Linked DNA regions of Sinorhizobium fredii USDA 257. The protein of the gene in region 1 binds, or shares a complex with, the protein of each later gene. Links are inferred from orthologs where the notes say so. Each region holds a gene or a part of one and is shown in the gene's direction. Other genes may lie near its edges.

The links.
Region 2: the proteins of pnp (region 1) and USDA257_RS16340 are in contact, whole or in part, in a cryo-EM structure (PDB 9QH0), measured with the Escherichia coli proteins. The link is inferred for Sinorhizobium fredii USDA 257 from one-to-one orthologs.

What each region holds. Positions count from the first base shown.
Region 1 is NC_018000.1:6,345,402-6,349,079, forward strand. What follows is about bases 467-3,395. They hold pnp (polyribonucleotide nucleotidyltransferase), read left to right. Parts: upstream 467-818; coding sequence 819-2,972; downstream 2,973-3,395. Other genes in these bases: USDA257_RS29695 (class I SAM-dependent methyltransferase), read left to right, coding at 3,051-3,395. Also shown: rpsO (30S ribosomal protein S15), read left to right, coding at 197-466; more of USDA257_RS29695, read left to right, coding at 3,396-3,678. UniProt on the Escherichia coli protein: Involved in mRNA degradation. Catalyzes the phosphorolysis of single-stranded polyribonucleotides processively in the 3'- to 5'-direction. Also involved, along with RNase II, in tRNA processing.
Region 2 is NC_018000.1:3,534,055-3,537,716, reverse strand. What follows is about bases 1-3,288. They hold USDA257_RS16340 (Rne/Rng family ribonuclease), read left to right. Parts: upstream 1-310; coding sequence 311-3,088; downstream 3,089-3,288. Other genes in these bases: USDA257_RS16335 (pyridoxal phosphate-dependent aminotransferase), read right to left, coding at 3,175-3,288; USDA257_RS37480 (hypothetical protein), read right to left, coding at 1-53. Outside these bases: more of USDA257_RS16335, read right to left, coding at 3,289-3,662. UniProt on the Escherichia coli protein: Endoribonuclease that plays a central role in RNA processing and decay. Required for the maturation of 5S and 16S rRNAs and the majority of tRNAs. Also involved in the degradation of most mRNAs.

The sequences.
Region 1 (3,678 bases):
TTGCGGTACCTGCCGTGACGAGCGGTCGGGGCGCGACGGGGCGATCCGTGGCCAGCTCGATCGCCCTTTCCTTTTGCGTCCGTTTCGGTTATAGGCACGCCAGCGAAAGGCACCGCCTCTTCGTGTGAACGGCCGCGGCTGGACGACATCCCGGCTGCCGGCGACCCTAAAATCCTCGAAACGAAAGGATCAACCGATGTCGATCACTGCAGAGCGCAAGGCTCAGCTTATCAAGGAATTTGCAACCATCGAAGGCGACACCGGTTCTCCGGAAGTCCAGGTTGCACTCCTGACGGAACGGATCAACAACCTGACCGAACACTTCAAGGACCACAAGAAGGACAACCATTCCCGCCGTGGTCTTCTCGCGATGGTTTCCAGCCGCCGTTCGCTCCTCGACTATCTGAAGAAGAAAGACGAAGCGCGCTACAGCAAGCTGATCGGTGCCCTCGGCATCCGTCGCTAATCGACTGTCCGGCGGGTCGCTTGGCGATCCGCCGGATTTTTTTGGGCGCTGAAGCGCCCACCGAATTGACTCTCCACGGGCGCCGAGGGCGCAGCATTAGGGAGAGAATGTCCAGCGAACCGGATGGGCCGGTATCGCGGATCAACCGATGGCCCGTCATGGGGCAGGATTGCAGGATGCTTCGGCGCCTGCTCGCCGAAGCGCTTCCATGCGGCAGCGCGGCAAAGTGGCGAGCGGCCGGTTCGGTTAGAAGCCTCCCGTTGTCTTGCCCGTGATGCGCCACACCAAGCGGCAACAGGATCGCCTGCGCTGCAACAGCCGCGGACGATCTCCCGCACACGAAGGACAGAACATGTTCGAGACCCACAAGGTAGAAATCGAATGGGCTGGGCGTCCGCTCAAGCTCGAAACCGGCAAGATCGCCCGTCAAGCCGACGGCGCCGTTCTCGCCACTTACGGCGAAACCGTCGTGCTCGCCACGGTGGTTTCCGCCAAGGCACCGAAGCCCGGTCAGGATTTCTTCCCGCTGACCGTCAACTATCAGGAAAAGACCTATGCCGCCGGCAAGATCCCCGGCGGCTATTTCAAGCGTGAAGGCCGCCCAAGCGAGAACGAGACGCTCGTCTCGCGCCTGATCGACCGGCCGATCCGCCCGCTCTTCCCCGAGGGCTACAAGAACGACACCCAGGTGATCATCACGGTCATGCAGCATGACCTGGAAAACAACCCGGACGTCGTCTCGATGGTCGCAGCCTCCGCGGCGCTGACCCTCTCCGGCATTCCCTTCATGGGCCCGATCGGCGGAGCCCGCGTCGGCTACATCAACGGCGAATACGTGCTCAACCCGCACCTCGACGAAATGGAAGAATCCTCGCTGGATCTCGTCGTCGCCGGCACGCAGGAAGCCGTGCTGATGGTCGAATCCGAGGCCAAGGAGTTGCCGGAAGACGTCATGCTCGGCGCCGTCGTTTTCGGCCAGAAGGGCTTCCAGCCGGTGATCGACGCGATCATCAAGCTCGCCGAAGTTGCCGCCAAGGAGCCGCGCGAGTTCGATCCGGAAGACCACTCCGCTCTTGAAAATGCCATGCTGTCGATCGCCGAAGACGAGCTGCGCAACGCCTACAAGATCACCGAGAAGGCTGCCCGCTACGCCGCCGTCGACGCCGTCAAGGCGAAGGTCAAGGAACATTTTCTGCCGGAAGGCATCGAGAACCCGGCCCATTCGGCCGAGGAAATCGCCTCTGTCTTCAAGCACCTGCAGGCCAAGATCGTTCGCTGGAACATCCTCGACACCAAGAGCCGCATCGACGGCCGCGATCTCGAAACCGTACGTCCGATCGTCTCGGAAGTCGGTCTTCTGCCGCGTACCCACGGCTCGGCGCTCTTCACCCGCGGTGAAACCCAGGCGATCGTCGTTGCCACGCTCGGCACCGGCGAAGACGAACAGTATGTCGACAGCCTGACCGGCATGTACAAAGAACGCTTCATGCTGCACTACAACTTCCCGCCCTTCTCGGTCGGTGAAACCGGTCGCATGGGCTCCCCGGGCCGCCGCGAAATCGGTCACGGCAAGCTCGCCTGGCGCGCTATCCGCCCGATGCTGCCGGAAGCCGAGCAGTTCCCCTACACGCTGCGCGTCGTTTCCGAGATCACCGAATCCAACGGCTCGTCGTCGATGGCGACGGTCTGCGGCACCTCGCTGGCGCTGATGGATGCGGGCGTTCCGCTCGCCAAGCCGGTCGCCGGTATCGCCATGGGTCTCATCAAGGAAGAGGACCGCTTCGCCGTCCTCTCCGACATCCTCGGTGACGAAGATCATCTCGGCGACATGGACTTCAAGGTTGCCGGTACCGAAGCCGGCATCACCTCGCTGCAGATGGACATCAAGATCGAGGGCATCACCGAAGAGATCATGGGTGTTGCGCTCAACCAGGCCAAGGGCGGCCGCCTGCACATCCTCGGCGAAATGGCCAAGGCCATCTCCGAGAGCCGCGGCCAGCTCGGCGAGTTTGCGCCGCGCATCGAGGTCATGAACATTCCGGTCGACAAGATCCGCGAAGTCATCGGCTCAGGCGGCAAGGTCATCCGCGAAATCGTCGAGAAGACCGGCGCCAAGATCAACATCGAAGACGACGGCACCGTCAAGATCGCGTCCTCGTCCGGCAAGGAGATCGAAGCCGCCCGCAAGTGGATCCACTCGATCGTCGCTGAGCCGGAAGTCGGCCAGATCTACGAAGGCACGGTCGTCAAGACCGCCGATTTCGGCGCCTTCGTCAATTTCTTCGGCGCCCGCGACGGCCTCGTCCACATTTCGCAGCTCGCCTCCGAGCGCGTCGCCAAGACCACCGACGTCGTCAAGGAAGGCGACAAGGTCTGGGTCAAGCTGATGGGCTTCGACGAGCGCGGCAAGGTCCGCCTCTCCATGAAGGTCGTCGACCAGGCGACCGGCAAGGAGGTCGTCGCCGAAAAGTCCGATAAGAAGGACGGCGGCGAAGCGGCCGAATAAGCCGGCTTCAGCCAGTTGAAAAGGGGCGCGGAGCGGATGGCTCCGCGCCCTTTTCTTGTAGAAAAATGGAAACGACCCATGAGCCGCGACGCGCTGAAAACCCTGTTCCACCCGTTCGAAACCGGTATCATCGATCCGCCTGGAGAAGGCGAGCGTGTACTCTTTCTCGGTGCCGAGGCGGGCTACCGGCTGCCCGAGGGCTTCGTGGCACCGATTTCCGCCGTGCAGCCCCTGCGGCCGCTCTATCGCACCCTGGAGGCGATGCGGGCCGATGTGAGCCCTGTCGTTGCGGGCGAGGACTATGACGTCGCTCTGGTGCTCTGCGGCAAACACAAGGGCGAGAACGAGGATCGAATCGCCGAGGCGCTGAAGCGCACACGCGAAGGCGCCCTCATCGTCGTTGCCGGCAGCAAGGAAGACGGCATCCAGTCTCTGAGGAAGCGCATCGACAAATTCGAATGGAACGGCGACCATCTGCCGAAGTACCACGGCGTCGCCTTCTGGTTCACCCGGCCGGAGGATGTGGCCGATGCCGTTCACAAACTCGCCAAGGTTCCGGTGCGGGTGGACGGCCTCTTCGAGGCAGCACCAGGCATGTTTTCGCATGATCGCGTCGACGCCGGCTCGGAACTTCTCGCCTCGCGCCTGCCGAAGGACTTCACCGGCCATGCGGCCGACTTCGGCGCCGGCTGGGGTTATCTCTCGG
Region 2 (3,662 bases), 2.8 Mb from region 1 along the record:
ATTTCCGGCGGTGGCCGGAGTTCTTGATGGTGATTTTCACCGACTGCCCGCATGCGGGCGTATTCATCGGGCCTCCCCCTCGAGGTCCAGGACATTGGCATTCTTGTTTGGTCTTTGATGTGACTCAGCAGCATCGGTCAGAAGTAAAGAGGCCCCGGGACGGAATCGTTCCGGCCGCCGTCTGGCTGCTGCACCATCACCTGCGCCAAACAGGACCTTTCACATCCGGCGCAGTTTCCGACGTGTTCGACAGCCTTCAACGCGAAGTGCCTCTGTCTGCCGTTGCTCTGCGCCGAGGAGCAGAACTTAGATGGCAGAGAAAATGCTTATCGATGCGTCTCACTCAGAGGAGACGCGCGTCGTTGTCGTTCGCGGGAACCGCATAGAAGAATTCGATTTCGAATCGGAACATAAGAAGCAAATCCGCGGCAATATTTATCTGGCCAAGGTGACCAGAGTGGAGCCGTCGCTCCAGGCGGCCTTCGTGGATTACGGCGGCAATCGCCACGGCTTTCTGGCCTTCGCCGAAATTCACCCCGACTACTACCAGATCCCCCTCGCCGATCGTCAGGCCCTGTTGAAGGCCGAAGCCGAGGACGCCCGCCGCGAGGACGACATCGAGCCGGTCGAAACCGCAAACGATCATGCCGCGGCGCCGACAAAGGACGAGGTTCCGGCCGAGGCCGCCGAGACTGCAACCGAGACGCCGGAAGAGGCAACGGAAGTCGAGGCGGAGAAGCCCAAGGCCAAGCCGAAGCGCACGCGCCGGCCGAAAGCCAAGGCCAGCGAGCAGAAGGAAGAAGCTCCGGGCGACGCCGAAGCCAGCGAAGAGGGCAGCAGCGGTGAAATGGCCGCGATGGTCGATGTCGACTCGATTTCCGAGGACGTCGATGCGCGCCGTCGCCGCGACGACGATGATGATGACGATGACGACGGCCATGACGGCGAGAAGGAAATCATCGAGTCCGTCGGTGCCGAAGACGCGATGGAAGAAGTTCCGGACCGCCACGCCCGCAAGCCGCGCAAGCAGTATCGCATCCAGGAAGTGATCAAGCGTCGGCAGATCCTTCTTGTTCAGGTTGCCAAGGAAGAACGCGGCAACAAGGGCGCAGCGCTCACCACCTATCTTTCACTTGCCGGCCGCTATTCGGTGCTGATGCCGAACACGGCGCGTGGCGGTGGCATCTCCCGCAAGATCACCAACCTGCAGGATCGCAAGCGCCTGAAGGAAATCGCCCGCGGGCTCGACGTGCCGCAGGGCATGGGCGTGATCCTGCGCACGGCCGGCGCGAACCGCACGAAGGTCGAGGTCAAGCGCGACTTCGAATATCTGATGCGCCTGTGGGAGAACGTCCGCACGCTGACACTGAATTCGACCGCCCCCTGCCTCGTCTACGAGGAAGGCAGCCTGATCAAGCGCTCGATCCGCGATCTCTACAACAAAGACATCAGCGAGATCATCGTTTCCGGTGAAGAGGGATACAAGGAAGCCAAGAGCTTCATGAAGATGCTGATGCCGAGCCACGCGAAGGTCGTGCAGCCCTATCGCGACGTGCATCCGATCTTCTCGCGATCCGGCATCGAAGCCCAGCTCGATCGCATGCTGCAACCGCAGGTGACGCTGAAGTCGGGCGGCTACATCATCATGAACCAGACCGAAGCGCTAGTTTCGATCGACGTGAACTCCGGGCGCTCCACCCGCGAGCATTCGATCGAGGACACCGCGCTTCAGACCAATCTGGAGGCGGCCGAGGAGGTTGCGCGGCAGCTGCGTCTTCGCGACCTCGCCGGGCTTGTCGTCATCGACTTCATCGACATGGAAGAAAAGCGCAACAACCGCGCCGTCGAGAAGAAGCTCAAGGATTGCCTGAAGAACGACCGGGCGCGTATCCAGGTCGGCCGCATCTCGCATTTCGGTCTGCTTGAAATGTCGCGCCAGCGCATTCGCGCTTCGGTGCTCGAAAGCACGATGCAGTCCTGCCCGCATTGCAACGGCACGGGCCATGTCCGCTCGCAGTCGTCCGTCGCGCTGCATGTCCTGCGCGGTATCGAGGAGTATCTGCTCAAGAACACCACGCACGACATCACCGTCCGCACGATCCCGGAAATCGCGCTTTACCTGCTCAATCAGAAGCGCGGCACGATCACCGACTATGAACGGCGCTTCGGCGTCTCCATCATTATCGAAGCCGATGCCCATGTGGGCGCGCAGCACTTCGCGATCGACCGGGGCGAACCGGTCGAAAATCCGGTGAAGATCGAGCAGATCCTGCATTTCGCGCCTGAACCGGAAGACGAAGAAGACGTCGTCATCGAGGAAGATCTGGACGAAGAAGAAGCGGAAGAGATCACCGCCGAACGCCGGGAGCAGCCGAAGGCACAGCAGTCCGACGACCAGAATGGCCGCAAGCGCAAGCGCCGCCGCCGCCGCCGCGGCAAGGGCGCAGGCCAAACGCCGGAATCGGCCGCCGCCGAAGCCGGAGACATGGACGATGGCGCAGTCGACGAAGCCGACGATGCCGAGGACGAAGGCGAAGCCCAGGATGCTCTAACGGCAGACGGCGACCAGAAGCGCAAGCGCCGCCGTCGCGGCAAGCGGGGCGGCCGCCGCAACCGGCCGGAGCTGTCGGAAGCCGAGGGCGAATCCGCTCTTGCGGCGGAATCCGGTGAAGAACCGGCTGATGCCGAGGAAGCGGCGGAGGCGGAGGATGCGGATGTTGCTGCCGCCGCGGCCATCGAACAGGTCGTGGATGCCGCGCCTGTCGTCGCAGAGCCCCCGGCAGAGGAAGCAAAGCCGGCAAAGCCGAAGCGCAGCCGCAAGAAGGCCGTCGTGGCCGAGGCACCGGCGGAAAATGCCGACACAGCCGCCGAACAGGCTATCGAAGCGCAGCCGAACGAACCCGTCCCTGCTGCGGTGGAAGAAGCGGCCGCGGACCTGGAAGGCGCCAAGCCCGCACGCGCGAACCGCGATCTGACGACGATTGCCTCAGAGCCCGTCGTGACCTCGAACGTCGCCAAGGGCGAAGCCGAAGAAGAGCCGGCCAAGCCGAAAAAGGGCGGCTGGTGGCAGCGCCGCGGCTTTTTCTAAAGGAACCATGAGCTTACCAACAAGAAAGCCCGGATCGCTCCGGGCTTTTTTATTGCGACTATCGGCCGAGCAGCGCAGGAGGCCGGCTATTTCAACCAGCCTGCAATGCGGTCCATCGCTTCGGCCATGTCGGCGGCCGAACCCGCGTAGGAAAAGCGCATGGTGCGGTGCCCCTCGAGCGGATCGAAATCGAAGCCTGGTGTGGCGGCGACGTTGATCTCGGCCAGCATGCGACGGGCAAATGCCATGCTGTCATTGGTGAACCGGCGGGCGTCCACATAGGCATAGAAGGCGCCATCCATGGGCGATGCGATCGAAAAACCGATTTCGGGAAGGCGCTTCAGCAGGAGATCGCGGTTTGCGGCATAGGATCGCTTGTAACCGTCCAGTTCCTCGTGCGCTCCGAGCGCCGCCTCGGCGGCAATCTGCGAAAGCTCCGGGGGCGAGATGTAGAGGCTCTGGGCGATTCTCTCGAAGACCCGGATCTGGGCTTCCGGCAGCACCATCCAGCCGATGCGCCAGCCGGTCATGCAATAATATTTCGAGAAAGAGTTGATGACGACCGCGTCATCGG